3 regions of the Streptomyces sp. NPDC059010 genome follow, and region 3 is predicted to be linked to each of the others. Evidence: predicted binding sites of a transcription regulator. Region 3 holds the regulator's gene; each other region holds the start of a gene.
The links. Region 3 encodes HrcA, which represses chaperone genes, less so after heat shock. Its sites were predicted from a motif close to TTNGCACTCNGNNNNNCNGAGTGCNAA; they were not measured.
Positions count from the first base shown of each region.

Region 1: groES (co-chaperone GroES) is a predicted target of HrcA. The motif match lies at 2,975-3,001, and genes of this name have one in related genera.
Region 2: groL (chaperonin GroEL) is a predicted target of HrcA. The motif match lies at 954-980, and genes of this name have one in related genera.

Region 1 is NZ_JBHYJA010000001.1:273,770-277,903, reverse strand. Features, by position in the region: gene ACFWYS_RS01430 (ester cyclase) at 1-671, shown strand, start outside; gene groL (chaperonin GroEL) at 760-2,388, opposite strand; gene groES (co-chaperone GroES) at 2,521-2,829, opposite strand; gene ACFWYS_RS01415 (polysaccharide deacetylase family protein) at 3,055-3,765, opposite strand; gene ACFWYS_RS01410 (polysaccharide deacetylase family protein) at 3,957-4,134, opposite strand, start outside.
Region 2 is NZ_JBHYJA010000026.1:41,803-45,936, forward strand. Features, by position in the region: gene ACFWYS_RS26820 (ubiquitin-like small modifier protein 1) at 1-131, shown strand, start outside; gene ACFWYS_RS26825 (cold-shock protein) at 591-797, shown strand; gene groL (chaperonin GroEL) at 1,144-2,766, shown strand; gene ACFWYS_RS26835 (hypothetical protein) at 2,918-3,388, shown strand; gene ACFWYS_RS26840 (NADH:flavin oxidoreductase) at 3,552-4,134, shown strand, end outside.
Region 3 is NZ_JBHYJA010000039.1:38,254-42,387, reverse strand. Features, by position in the region: gene ACFWYS_RS33810 (DUF3097 domain-containing protein) at 1-335, opposite strand, end outside; gene ACFWYS_RS33805 (MBL fold metallo-hydrolase) at 378-1,121, opposite strand; gene hrcA (heat-inducible transcriptional repressor HrcA) at 1,287-2,303, shown strand; gene dnaJ (molecular chaperone DnaJ) at 2,304-3,440, shown strand; gene ACFWYS_RS33790 (nitronate monooxygenase) at 3,519-4,134, shown strand, end outside.

The DNA of each region.
Region 1 (4,134 bases), on a different contig from region 3:
ACTGCAGGACCAGCCGCTTCGACGAGATGAACCGGCTGATGGACAGGTGGGTCGAGCAGACCAAGGGGAAGCGGACGGCGACGCACGACATCATCGGCAAGGACCGGTCCGACGCGTCGCACTTCATCGAGATCGTGGAGTTTCCCTCGTACGAGGAGGCGATGCGCAACTCCAACCTGCCCGAGACCGACCGGATCTTCCAGGAGATGGTTGCGCTCTGTGACGAGACGCCGACCTTCACCGATCTGGACGTCGTGCGGGACGATCAGCTGAACGTCCTGGCGGCGCGGGCCTTCTTCCAGGACATGGGCAAGATGGCGCCGGAGCGGATCGGGGAGCACCTCACGGACGACTACGTGGACAACGATCCGGCGTATCCGCAGCCGGTGCAGGGCGTCGCCGGGATCCGCGAGCAGTACGCGGGATGGCGTGCCGCCTTCGACTTCACCTTCCGGATCGACGACCAGCTGGCCCAGGACGACCAGGTGTGCACGCGGTGGACGTGGGTCGCGCGGCACAAGGGGGAGTTCCTCGGGATTCCGGCGACCGGGCAGGACGTGACCATGCAGGGCATGACCTTGCAGCGGTTCCGGAACGGCAGGATCTGCGAGAGCCACTGGATGTACGACCGGGCCGGGCTGCTGGAGCAGCTGGGGGTACTCGGTCAGTGAGGCCCGCGTAGCCCACAGAGCCCGCGAAGGGGAAAGCCCCGGTCCCACGCGTGAGTGCGGGACCGGGGCTCTCTGCGAGCGTCTGAGCTCAGTGGGCGTGCCCGTGGCCGTGGCCACCGCCGGCCGCCGGCTCTTCCTCTTCCTTCTTCTCGACGACCAGGGTCTCGGTCGTGAGGAGGAGGGAGGCGATGGAGGCGGCGTTCTCCAGGGCGGAGCGGGTGACCTTGACCGGGTCGATGACGCCGGCCTTGACCAGGTCGCCGTACTCGCCGGTCGCGGCGTTGTAGCCGCTGCCCTTCTCCAGCTCGGCCACCTTGGAGACGATGACGTAGCCCTCCAGGCCGGCGTTCTCGGCGATCCAGCGCAGCGGCTCGACGGCGGCCTTGCGGACCACGGAGACACCGGTGGCCTCGTCGCCGGTCTTGTCGAGGTTGCCCTCCAGGACCTTCACGGCGTGGACGAGCGCGGAGCCACCACCGGAGACGATGCCCTCCTCGACCGCGGCGCGGGTCGCGGAGATGGCGTCCTCCAGACGGTGCTTCTTCTCCTTCAGCTCCACCTCGGTGGCGGCGCCGACCTTGATCACGCACACGCCGCCGGCCAGCTTCGCGAGGCGCTCCTGGAGCTTCTCGCGGTCCCAGTCGGAGTCGGTGTTCTCGATCTCGGCCTTGATCTGGGCGACGCGGCCCGTGACGTCCGCGGAGTCGCCGGCGCCGTCGACGACGGTCGTGTCGTCCTTGGTGACCGTGACACGGCGGGCGGAGCCCAGCACATCCAGGTCGGCCTGGTCGAGCTTGAGGCCGACCTCCTCGGAGATGACCGTGGCGCCGGTGAGGACGGCCAGGTCCTGCAGCATCGCCTTGCGGCGGTCACCGAAGCCGGGTGCCTTGACCGCGACCGCGTTGAAGGTGCCGCGGATCTTGTTGACGACCAGGGTCGACAGGGCCTCGCCCTCGACGTCCTCGGCGATGATCAGCAGCGGCTTGGAGGCACCCGACTGGATGACCTTCTCAAGCAGCGGCAGCAGATCCTGGATGGAGGAGATCTTGCCCTGGTTGATGAGGATGTAGGGGTCCTCCAGGACGGCCTCCATGCGCTCCTGGTCCGTCACGAAGTACGGCGACAGGTAGCCCTTGTCGAAGGCCATGCCCTCGGTGAAGTCCAGCTCCAGGCCGAAGGTGTTGGACTCCTCGACGGTGATGACACCGTCCTTGCCGACCTTGTCCATCGCCTCGGCGATGAGCTCGCCGACCTGCTGGTCCTGGGCGGACAGCGCGGCGACCGCGGCGATGTCGGACTTCTCGTCGATCGGGCGGGCGGAGGCCAGGAGGTCCTCGGACACGGCCGCCACGGCGGCGTCGATGCCCTTCTTGAGCGCGGCCGGGGAGGCACCCGCGGCGACGTTCTTCAGGCCCTCGCGTACCAGCGCCTGGGCCAGCACGGTGGCGGTGGTCGTACCGTCACCCGCGATGTCGTTGGTCTTGGTCGCCACCTCCTTCACCAGCTGGGCGCCGAGGTTCTCGTACGGGTCCTCGACCTCGACCTCGCGGGCGATGGTGACACCGTCGTTGGTGATGGTCGGTGCGCCGAACTTCTTGTCGATGACGACGTTGCGGCCCTTGGGGCCGATCGTCACCTTGACCGTGTCGGCCAGCTTGTTGACGCCGCGCTCCAGGGCGCGACGGGCGTCCTCGTCGAACTTCAGGATCTTCGCCATGACAGCGGGAGCCCTCTCGGAAACTAGGGATTCACAAAAAGACACTGCGCCCCGGGCGCCCGGCTTCTTGTAGTGGTCGCGGGGGCCAGGGGCGCAGCTGGAAAACCTTGGTCGTCTAGAACCTCGGTCGTCTTACTTCTCGATGACCGCGAGCACGTCGCGGGACGAGAGGACGAGGTACTCCTCGCCGTTGTACTTGACCTCGGTGCCGCCGTACTTGCTGTACAGCACGATGTCGCCGACCTTCACGTCGAGCGGCAGGCGCTCGCCGTTCTCGAAGCGGCCCGGGCCCACGGCGAGGATGACGCCCTCCTGGGGCTTCTCCTTCGCGGTGTCCGGGATGACCAGGCCAGAGGCGGTGGTCTGCTCGGCGTCGAGCGGCTGGACCACGATGCGGTCCTCAAGCGGCTTGATGGCAACCTTGGAGCTGGCGGTCGTCACGATCCGACCTCCCCCTTCGGAGATCTCACGGGGTTAACTGTCTGAGGTGGCGACCAGGTGGATCCGTCGTCGCGGGTGCCGGACCTGCCCGTCGCGTATTGGCACTCTCCAGGGGGGAGTGCCAGACCTGAGACTATGACCGGGATTAGCACTCGGTCAAGCGGAGTGCCAATTCATCGCGGCGCGGCGTAATCGACGCGGCGCGGCGTACGGGCGGCCCCGGCGCTACAGGTAGTCCTCCAGGCGCCCCACGGCCAGCCCCCTGCCCTGGATCTCCCGCAGCAGCCGCGTCGTCCGCTCCCGCAGGGACAGTCCCGTCGGCTCACCCGAAGGGACGGAGACGATGTCACCCGCACGCAGCCGACCGGGGCCCTTCGCGTACGTCAGTTCCCCGTCTCCCTCCATCGCCGCCCGCCACAGCACCACCGCCGTCACACCGCAGTCGGCGGCGGCGCGCAGCGTGGTGGTGTCGTACGTCCCGTAGGGCGGGCGGAAGAGCTGGGGGCGGATGCCGAAGCGGGCGCGGAGTTTGCTCTGCTGGCCGCAGATCTCGGCACGCTGGCCGGCGTACGGCAGACCGAGCAGGGCGGCGTGGTCGAGCGTGTGGTTCTGGATGGACGCGCCCACCGAACGCAGCCGCGCGAAGTGGCCGTAGCCCGGGCCGACCACGCTGTCGGTGAGGAACATGCTGACCGGCAGCCGTAGCTCACGGACCATGTCGACGAAGCGGGGGTCCTTCTCGGCGCCGTCGTCGTAGGTGAGGAAGACGACCTTGTCGCTGGTGGCGACGCGGTCCACGACGGGCACCTGGTCCCGCGCCGGGGGCGGCCGGCGACGGGTGGGCGAGGACGGGGGTGCGGGCAGGGGGGCGGTCAGGCCCCAACGGCGGTACGGCTGGGCCGTACCGGGCGTCGGGTTGGCCCTCGGGCTGGGCATCGGGTTGGCCCTCGGACCGGTCGTCGGACTGGTCGCCGGTCGTGCGTCATGGGCTGCCGCGTTCCCGCCGGGCGGGGCTCCGGCAGCCGGCCCGGCCGACTGGGCCGACTGGGCGCAACCGGTGAGCAGGGCGGACGCCAGCACGACGGCCGCCAGAGCCCGTGGTCCCGGGGCGGCCGGCGCCGGCTGCCTCACAGGTAGTCCTCCAACCGGGCCACCGCATACCCCTCGGCCGTCACCTTGTTCAGGAATCGGCGGATCATGTCGGGCATTGTGCCCTTCCAGTCGTCCCTGCCCCGGAAGTGAGTGAGGACGATGTCACCCGGTCGGATCTTCCGGTTCCACTCGCGGTAGTCCCAGCGGTCGACG
Region 2 (4,134 bases), on a different contig from region 3:
ACCAGGGCAAGCTGCGCCGGTTCGTCAATGTGTACGTCAATGACGATGACGTCCGCTTCGAGCAGGGGCTTGAGACGGCGACGCCGGACGGTGCCGGTGTCTCCATCATTCCGGCTGTCGCAGGTGGCTGAGCTGGACAGAATGACCGATCATTACCATCGGTAACAGCGGTCACCGAGAGTTCACTGAATTGCCCCCTCCGTGAGAGAAGCGGAGGGGGCAATTCTGTGTGGTTGAGCGAGGTACAGTTGGGGAACGCGTCGCCGATCCACGGGTCGGTAACCCTTGATTGGCCTTTGATTTCTGCCGCGAGCCCGACAAGAAGTAGCCAAAGTGTGCGGGTTTTTTGCGGCTTTTGTTCCCTTTGCCGGGCCCGACTTGACCTGAAGTCAGGGGAATTGTCCCCACATTCCCGACCGGTCGTGCCCGGATTTCTCGTCCGATTGACCTGTTGCAGACGGCAGTTGGGCAGATACATTCAGCCGCGGTCGACGCGTTCCGGCGCACGCCCCCGACCGATGGGGGGTGAGGTCTGACCCGGATCCGCGAAGTGTGGATCTGTGCAAGGGCCAGTAATAGGGGAGTTAGGCATGGCTCAGGGCACCGTCAAGTGGTTCAACGCGGAGAAGGGGTACGGCTTCATCGCGGTCGACGGTGGTGCGGATGTTTTCGTCCACTACAGCGCGATCCAGATGGACGGGTACCGCACCCTGGAAGAGGGCCAGCGAGTCGATTTCGAGATCTCGCAGGGTCAGAAGGGGCCGCAGGCGGACATGGTCCGGCTGGCGACCAGCTGAAGCACGCGTCGACTTAAAGCAGCGACGTTCTTCTTCGAAGGGCCCGCACCTCCCGGGGTGCGGGCCCTTCGCCGTGCCCCGGTAGGGCGATCCCCGAGACCCCCCGGAGGGCCCGATCCCCGAGACCCCCCCAGGGGGGCCGATCGCCGAGAGCTGCTTGCACTCTCATGGGTCGAGTGCTAATCATTGGCGTTAGCACTCTGAAGGTGAGAGTGACAACGAAGGACCGGGTCGGTGAGGCCCGCAGGCCGGGTGGGGCAGAGAACCACAGGGCATGCGAGCCGTCCGTCGCGGGCGCGGGCGCGGTCCGAAGGAATCACCCCCAGTCCTGGAGGGACCACTTCACATGGCCAAGATCATCGCGTTCGACGAGGAGGCGCGGCGCGGCCTTGAGCGCGGTATGAACCAGCTCGCCGACGCCGTCAAGGTCACCCTCGGCCCCAAGGGCCGCAACGTCGTCCTTGAGAAGAAGTGGGGCGCTCCCACGATCACCAACGATGGTGTGTCCATCGCCAAGGAGATCGAGCTGGAGGACCCGTACGAGAAGATCGGCGCCGAGCTGGTCAAGGAAGTCGCCAAGAAGACGGACGACGTCGCCGGTGACGGTACGACCACCGCGACCGTGCTCGCCCAGGCCCTGGTCAAGGAGGGCCTGCGCAACGTAGCCGCCGGCGCCAACCCGATGGCCCTCAAGCGCGGTATCGAGCGCGCCGTCGAGGCCGTCTCCGCCGCCCTGCTGGAGCAGGCGAAGGACGTCGAGACCAAGGAGCAGATCGCCTCCACGGCCTCCATCTCCGCCGCCGACACCCAGATCGGCGAGCTCATCGCCGAGGCCATGGACAAGGTCGGCAAGGAAGGCGTCATCACCGTCGAGGAGTCCCAGACCTTCGGTCTGGAGCTGGAGCTCACCGAGGGTATGCGCTTCGACAAGGGCTACATCTCGGCGTACTTCGCCACCGACATGGAGCGGATGGAGGCGTCGCTCGACGACCCGTACATCCTGATCGCCAACTCCAAGATCGGCTCCGTCAAGGACCTGCTCCCGCTCCTGGAGAAGGTCATGCAGTCGGGCAAGCCGCTGCTGATCATCGCCGAGGACGTCGAGGGCGAGGCCCTGTCGACCCTGGTCGTCAACAAGATCCGCGGCACCTTCAAGTCCGTCGCCGTCAAGGCCCCGGGCTTCGGTGACCGCCGCAAGGCCATGCTCGGCGACATCGCCATCCTCACGGGCGGCGAGGTCATCTCCGAGGAGGTCGGCCTCAAGCTGGAGAACGCGACCCTGGACCTCCTGGGCCGCGCCCGCAAGGTCGTCATCACCAAGGACGAGACCACCATCGTCGACGGTGCCGGTTCCTCGGACCAGGTCAACGGCCGTGTGAACCAGATCCGCGCCGAGATCGAGAACAGCGACTCGGACTACGACCGCGAGAAGCTGCAGGAGCGCCTGGCGAAGCTCGCCGGCGGTGTCGCGGTCATCAAGGCCGGTGCCGCCACCGAGGTGGAGCTCAAGGAGCGCAAGCACCGCATCGAGGACGCCGTGCGCAACGCCAAGGCGGCCGTCGAGGAGGGCATCGTCGCCGGTGGTGGCGTGGCCCTGCTGCAGGCCTCCGGTGTCTTCGAGAAGCTGGAGCTGGAGGGTGACGAGGCGACCGGCGCTGCCGCCGTCAAGCTCGCCCTTGAGGCCCCGCTGAAGCAGATCGCCGTGAACGCCGGTCTTGAGGGCGGCGTCGTGGTGGAGAAGGTCCGCAACCTCACCCCGGGTCACGGTCTGAACGCCGCGACCGGTGAGTACGTCGACCTGGTCGCCGAGGGCATCATCGACCCGGCGAAGGTGACGCGTTCCGCGCTGCAGAACGCCGCGTCGATCGCCGCGCTGTTCCTTACCACCGAGGCCGTCATCGCCGACAAGCCGGAGAAGGCCGCCGCGCCCGCCGGTGGCGGTATGCCGGGCGGTGACATGGACTTCTGATCGACCCAGGGGCTTCGGCTCCGGTTGATCAACGTCCTTGCCGAGGGCGGCATCTCCTGTTGCGACATTCGCGACGGAGGTGCCGCCCTCGGGCGTTTCGGTCGGTCGAGTGAGGGGTCGAGTCATGGGTCGAGTGAGGGGAGCGGACTGAATGGGCCACGACGGGGCCATGCGGGAGGAGCCGGCCGAGCACCTCCGGTTCGCGGCTTACCTGCACGAGCTGGAGCAGGTCTCCGACGCGGCCGAGGCCGATCTTGTCAGCGCGGTCCTCACCGATCCCGACCTGACGATGGCCCGGTCCGCCGTACTGCGGCACCTGGACCGCCGGGCCATGGACCTCCACCTCGGTCCGGCCTACGAACAATGGGCCGAGTCGATGGCCCGGACCACGCTCCACCATCCGTTGCTGGGCCGCCGCCTGCGTGAATGGACCCTCTTCCGCGCGATCGAGCTCGGGCAGTCCTGGCGCCCCGACGCCCTGCTCGCAGCGTCCGACTGGCTCCAGCGCAAGGCGGCCGCGGCGTCGAACGCCGACGCCGTCGAGCTCCTCGCCGAGCACGGCCGTACCAAACGGATTCGCAACACTGCCAGGGCCGGTCTCCAGCACGGGCGGCAGCACTGAACCAGGTGCTGGTGTGGCCGGGGTCACAGCCGGGCCGGGCGTTGTGCGGAATGTGCCGCAGGGCATAGGTGCTTGCTTAAGTGGGTGCAACAATGCGTGCGCACATACCTGCCGGTTTGCAGAGCTGCCGGTCCTGCCGAGCCACTTCCAAGGAGCCCTCCCCGTGACCGTCACCGAGTCCGCCGCCTCCCGTGCGGCCCAGATTCTGTCCCGGCCCACCACGATCAACGGCCTCACCGTCGCGAACCGCATCGCGATGGCGCCGATGACCCGCATGTTCTCGCCGGGCGGCGTGCCCGGGGACGACGTGGTGTCGTACTACTCCCGGCGGGCCGCGGCCGGTGTCGGGCTGGTCGTCACCGAGGGGACCTACGTCGGCCACGACTCGGCCGGGCAGAGCGGCCGTGTCCCCCGCTTCCACGGCGAGGAGCAGCTGGCCGGGTGGGCGAAGGTCGCCGACGCGGTGCATGCCGCGGGCGGCGCGATCGTGCCGCAGCTGTGGCACATCGGCATGGTGCGTGAGCAGGGGCAGCCGCCGTTCGCCGACGCCCCCGCCGTCGGCCCCTCCGGGCTGCGCATCGGTGCCGACGAGCCGACCGGCAAGGCGATGACCCAGCGCGACCTGGACGACGTCATCGGCGCCTTCGCCGAGGCCGCCGCGGACGCCGAGCGCATCGGCTTCGACGGCGTGGAGATACACGGCGCCCACGGCTACCTCGTGGACCAGTTCCTGTGGGAGGGGACCA
Region 3 (4,134 bases):
ACGTAGATACGGCCGGCGCGGGCCACGCGCGCGCGGGCGCCGGGGACGGCGACCGAACCGGATGCCGTACGGCTGGGGCGTGCCGGAGCCGCACCGGAAGGCCGTACGAGCGTCACCGCCTTGCCCTCCAGCAGGAAACCGCGCGGCTCCAGCGGGAACACGCGGTGCTTGCCGAAGCGGTCCTCCAAGGTGACCGTGCCCGCCTCGCAGCGGATCACCGCGCCGCAGAAACCCGTGCCCGGCTCCTCCACCACCAGGCCCGGCTCCGCCGGGACCTCGGGGACGGGCTTGGGCTTCTTCCAGGGCGGTGTCAGGTCCGGGGAGTACTGGCGCATTCGGATGACGATAGGAGAAGCGCCCCGGTCGACGAGCACAGTTCAACGCGACACGCCGAAGCGGGCCGCCAGGGCGTCTCGCTGGCGCCGCACGAACTCCGCGTCCACCACCGCTCCGTGACCGGGCACATACAGCGCGTCCGCACCGCCCAGGTCCAGCAGGCGGTCCAGGGCGGCCGGCCAGTGCGACGGTACGGCGTCGGGGCCGGCCTGGGGTTCGCCGGACTCCTCGACCAGATCGCCGCAGAAGACCACCTCCCGATCGCCGGAGAGCCCGCCCGGCACGAGCACGACCAGATCGTGCGCGGTGTGGGCCGGGCCCACGTTCGCCAGCAGGACCTGGCGGCCGCCGCCCAGGTCGAGGGTCCATTCGCCGCTGACCTGGTGGTGGGGGTGGATCAGCGCGTCCGCCGCCTCCTCCGCCGCGGCCGGGTCCAGGCCGTTGCGGACCGCGTCCGCGCGCAGCTCCTCGCGCGCGTGCCGCCCGTCGAGCACCGTGTCCATGCCCACCGGGCCGTACACCTGCGCACCCGCGAACGCCGCGGCCCCGAAGACATGGTCGAAGTGGGGGTGGGTCAGCGCGAGATGAGTCACACGATGACCCGCGAGCCACTGCGCCTGCGTACGCAGCCGTGCGCCCTCCGCAAGGCTTGACCCGGCGTCGACGATCAGTGCGGCCCCGTCCCCGACGACCAGCCCTGCCGTGCAGTCCCACACCGGAAGCCGGCACCGCCCGACCCCGGCGGCCAACCGCTCCCACCCCGCCTCTTCCCAAGTCACCGTCATACCGCGACGCTAACCAAGACACCACTGTCAGGCACGGCGGTGCGGGACCGGCCTTGCCGGGGGCGTACCCCACAGCCGTACACTGGGCCGGGGACGGCTGGCACTCGGATGGACAGAGTGCCAGGCGAGACGTCAAGGGGAACGACTTCTGGAGGTGTGCGCGAGTTGCTGAGTGAACGCAGGCTCCAGGTATTGCGCGCCATCGTCCAGGACTATGTCGGGACCGAGGAGCCGGTGGGGTCGAAGGCCCTGACCGAGCGGCACAGCCTGGGCGTCTCCCCGGCGACCGTCCGCAACGACATGGCGGCCCTGGAGGACGAGGGGTACATCGCCCAGCCGCACACCAGCGCCGGTCGCATCCCGACCGACAAGGGCTACCGGCTGTTCGTCGACAAGCTCGCCGGCGTCAAGCCGATGAGCCCGCCCGAGCGGCGCGCGATCCAGAACTTCCTCGACGGCGCCGTAGATCTCGATGACGTCGTGGCGCGGACCGTGCGACTGCTCGCGCAGCTCACCCGGCAGGTCGCCGTCGTGCAGTACCCGTCGCTGACCCGGTCCACCGTCCGGCATGTCGAGCTGCTCTCGCTCGCACCCGCGCGCGTGATGCTCGTGCTGATCACGGACACCGGGCGGGTCGAGCAGCGGATGGTCGACTGCCCGGCGCCCTTCGGGGAAGCCTCGCTCGCGGATCTACGCGCGCGGCTCAACAGCCGGGTCGCGGGGCGGCGCTTCACCGATGTGCCACGGCTGGTCGAGGACCTCCCCGAGGCCTTCGACCTGGAGGACCGCGGCACCGTCTCGACCGTGCTCTCCACCCTCCTGGAGACACTCGTCGAGGAGAACGAGGAGCGGCTGATGATCGGCGGCACCGCCAATCTCACCCGCTTCGGACATGACTTCCCCCTCACCATCCGGCCCGTCCTGGAGGCGCTTGAGGAGCAGGTCGTGCTCCTCAAGTTGCTGGGCGAGGCCGGGGATTCGGGCATGACCGTACGCATCGGTCATGAGAACGCCTATGAGGGACTCAACTCCACTTCCGTGGTGTCGGTCGGCTACGGTTCGGGCGGCGAGGCAGTAGCCAAGCTCGGCGTGGTCGGACCGACCCGCATGGATTACCCGGGAACGATGGGAGCGGTACGCGCAGTGGCACGTTACGTCGGACAGATCCTGGCGGAGTCGTAAGTGGCCACGGACTACTACGCCGTGCTCGGCGTGCGTCGCGACGCGTCGCAGGAAGAGATCAAGAAGGCCTTCCGGCGGCTCGCCCGCGAGCTGCACCCGGACGTCAACCCGGATCCGAAGACCCAGGAGCGGTTCAAGGAGATCAACGCCGCTTACGAGGTGCTGTCGGACCCGCAGAAGAAGCAGGTCTACGACCTCGGCGGCGACCCGCTGTCCCAGGCGGGCGGCGCGGGCGCGGGCGGCTTCGGCGCCGGAGGCTTCGGCAACTTCTCGGACATCATGGACGCGTTCTTCGGTACGGCGTCCCAGCGGGGTCCGCGGTCGCGTACGCGGCGGGGCCAGGACGCGATGATCCGGCTGGAGGTCGAGCTCGACGAGGCCGCCTTCGGTACGACCAAGGACATCCAGGTCGACACGGCCGTCGTCTGCAACACCTGTAACGGCGAGGGGGCCGCTCCCGGCACCTCCGCGCAGACGTGTGACATGTGCCGCGGACGGGGTGAGGTCTCGCAGGTCACCCGGTCGTTCCTGGGCCAGGTCATGACCTCGCGGCCGTGTCCGCAGTGCCAGGGCTTCGGGACCGTGGTGCCCACGCCGTGCCCGGAGTGCGCCGGGGACGGGCGGGTGCGGTCGCGCCGGACGCTGACCGTGAAGATCCCGGCCGGTGTCGACAACGGCACGCGGATCCAGCTCGCGGGTGAGGGCGAGGTCGGGCCGGGCGGCGGCCCCGCCGGAGACCTCTACGTCGAGATCCACGAACTTCCGCACTCGACCTTCCAGCGGCGCGGCGACGACCTGCACTGCACGGTCACCATCCCGATGACCGCGGCGGCCCTCGGCACCAAGGTTCCGCTGGAGACGCTGGACGGCATGGAGGATGTCGACATCCGGCCCGGCACCCAGTCCGGCCAGTCGATCCCGCTGCACGGACGCGGCGTGACCCATCTCCGCGGTGGCGGCAGGGGCGATCTCATCGTCCATGTCGAGGTCCAGACCCCGAGCAAGCTCGATCCGGAGCAGGAGCGGCTGCTGCGGGAGCTGGCCAAGCTGCGCGGTGAGGAGCGGCCTCAGGGGCAGTTCCAGCCCGGGCAGCAGGGGTTGTTCTCGCGGTTGAAGGACGCGTTCAACGGGCGCTGACCCCGGTCGGGAAGCGCGGGTCCGCGGTAAGGGCGGACCCGATTCGGACTTGTTCGGGGGACGTGACAACATGCCGTCATGTCCTCCGCACTGACCGATCTCTTCCCTCATCCGATCGTGCAGGCCCCCATGGCGGGCGGCGTCTCCGTGCCGCACCTCGCCGCCGCCGTGGCCGAGGCCGGCGGGCTGGGGTTTCTTGCCGCCGGGTACAAAACCGCCGACGGGATGTACCAGGAGATCAAGCAGCTGCGGGGCCTGACCGGGCGTCCCTTCGGGGTCAACCTCTTCATGCCGCAGCCCGAGTACGCCGACGCGGCCGCCGTCGATGTCTACGCCCATCAGCTCGCCGGCGAGGCCGCCTGGTACGACACCGAGCTGGGCGACCCGGACAGCGGGCGGGACGACGGCTACGAGGCCAAGCTCGCCGTGCTGCTCGACAACCCGGTGCCCGTCGTCTCCTTCCACTTCGGTGTGCCCAGCGGCGATGTGCTGGAGTCGCTGCGCCGCGCCGGCACCGTCACCCTCGTCACCGCCACCACCGCGGACGAGGCCCTCGCCGTGGAGCGGGCCGGTGCCGACGCCGTGATCGTGCAGGGCGTCGAGGCGGGGGGCCACCAGGGCACCCACCGCGACAACCCCGAGACCGACGGCACCGGCATCGGACTGCTGTCGCTGCTCGCCCAGGTCCGGGAGA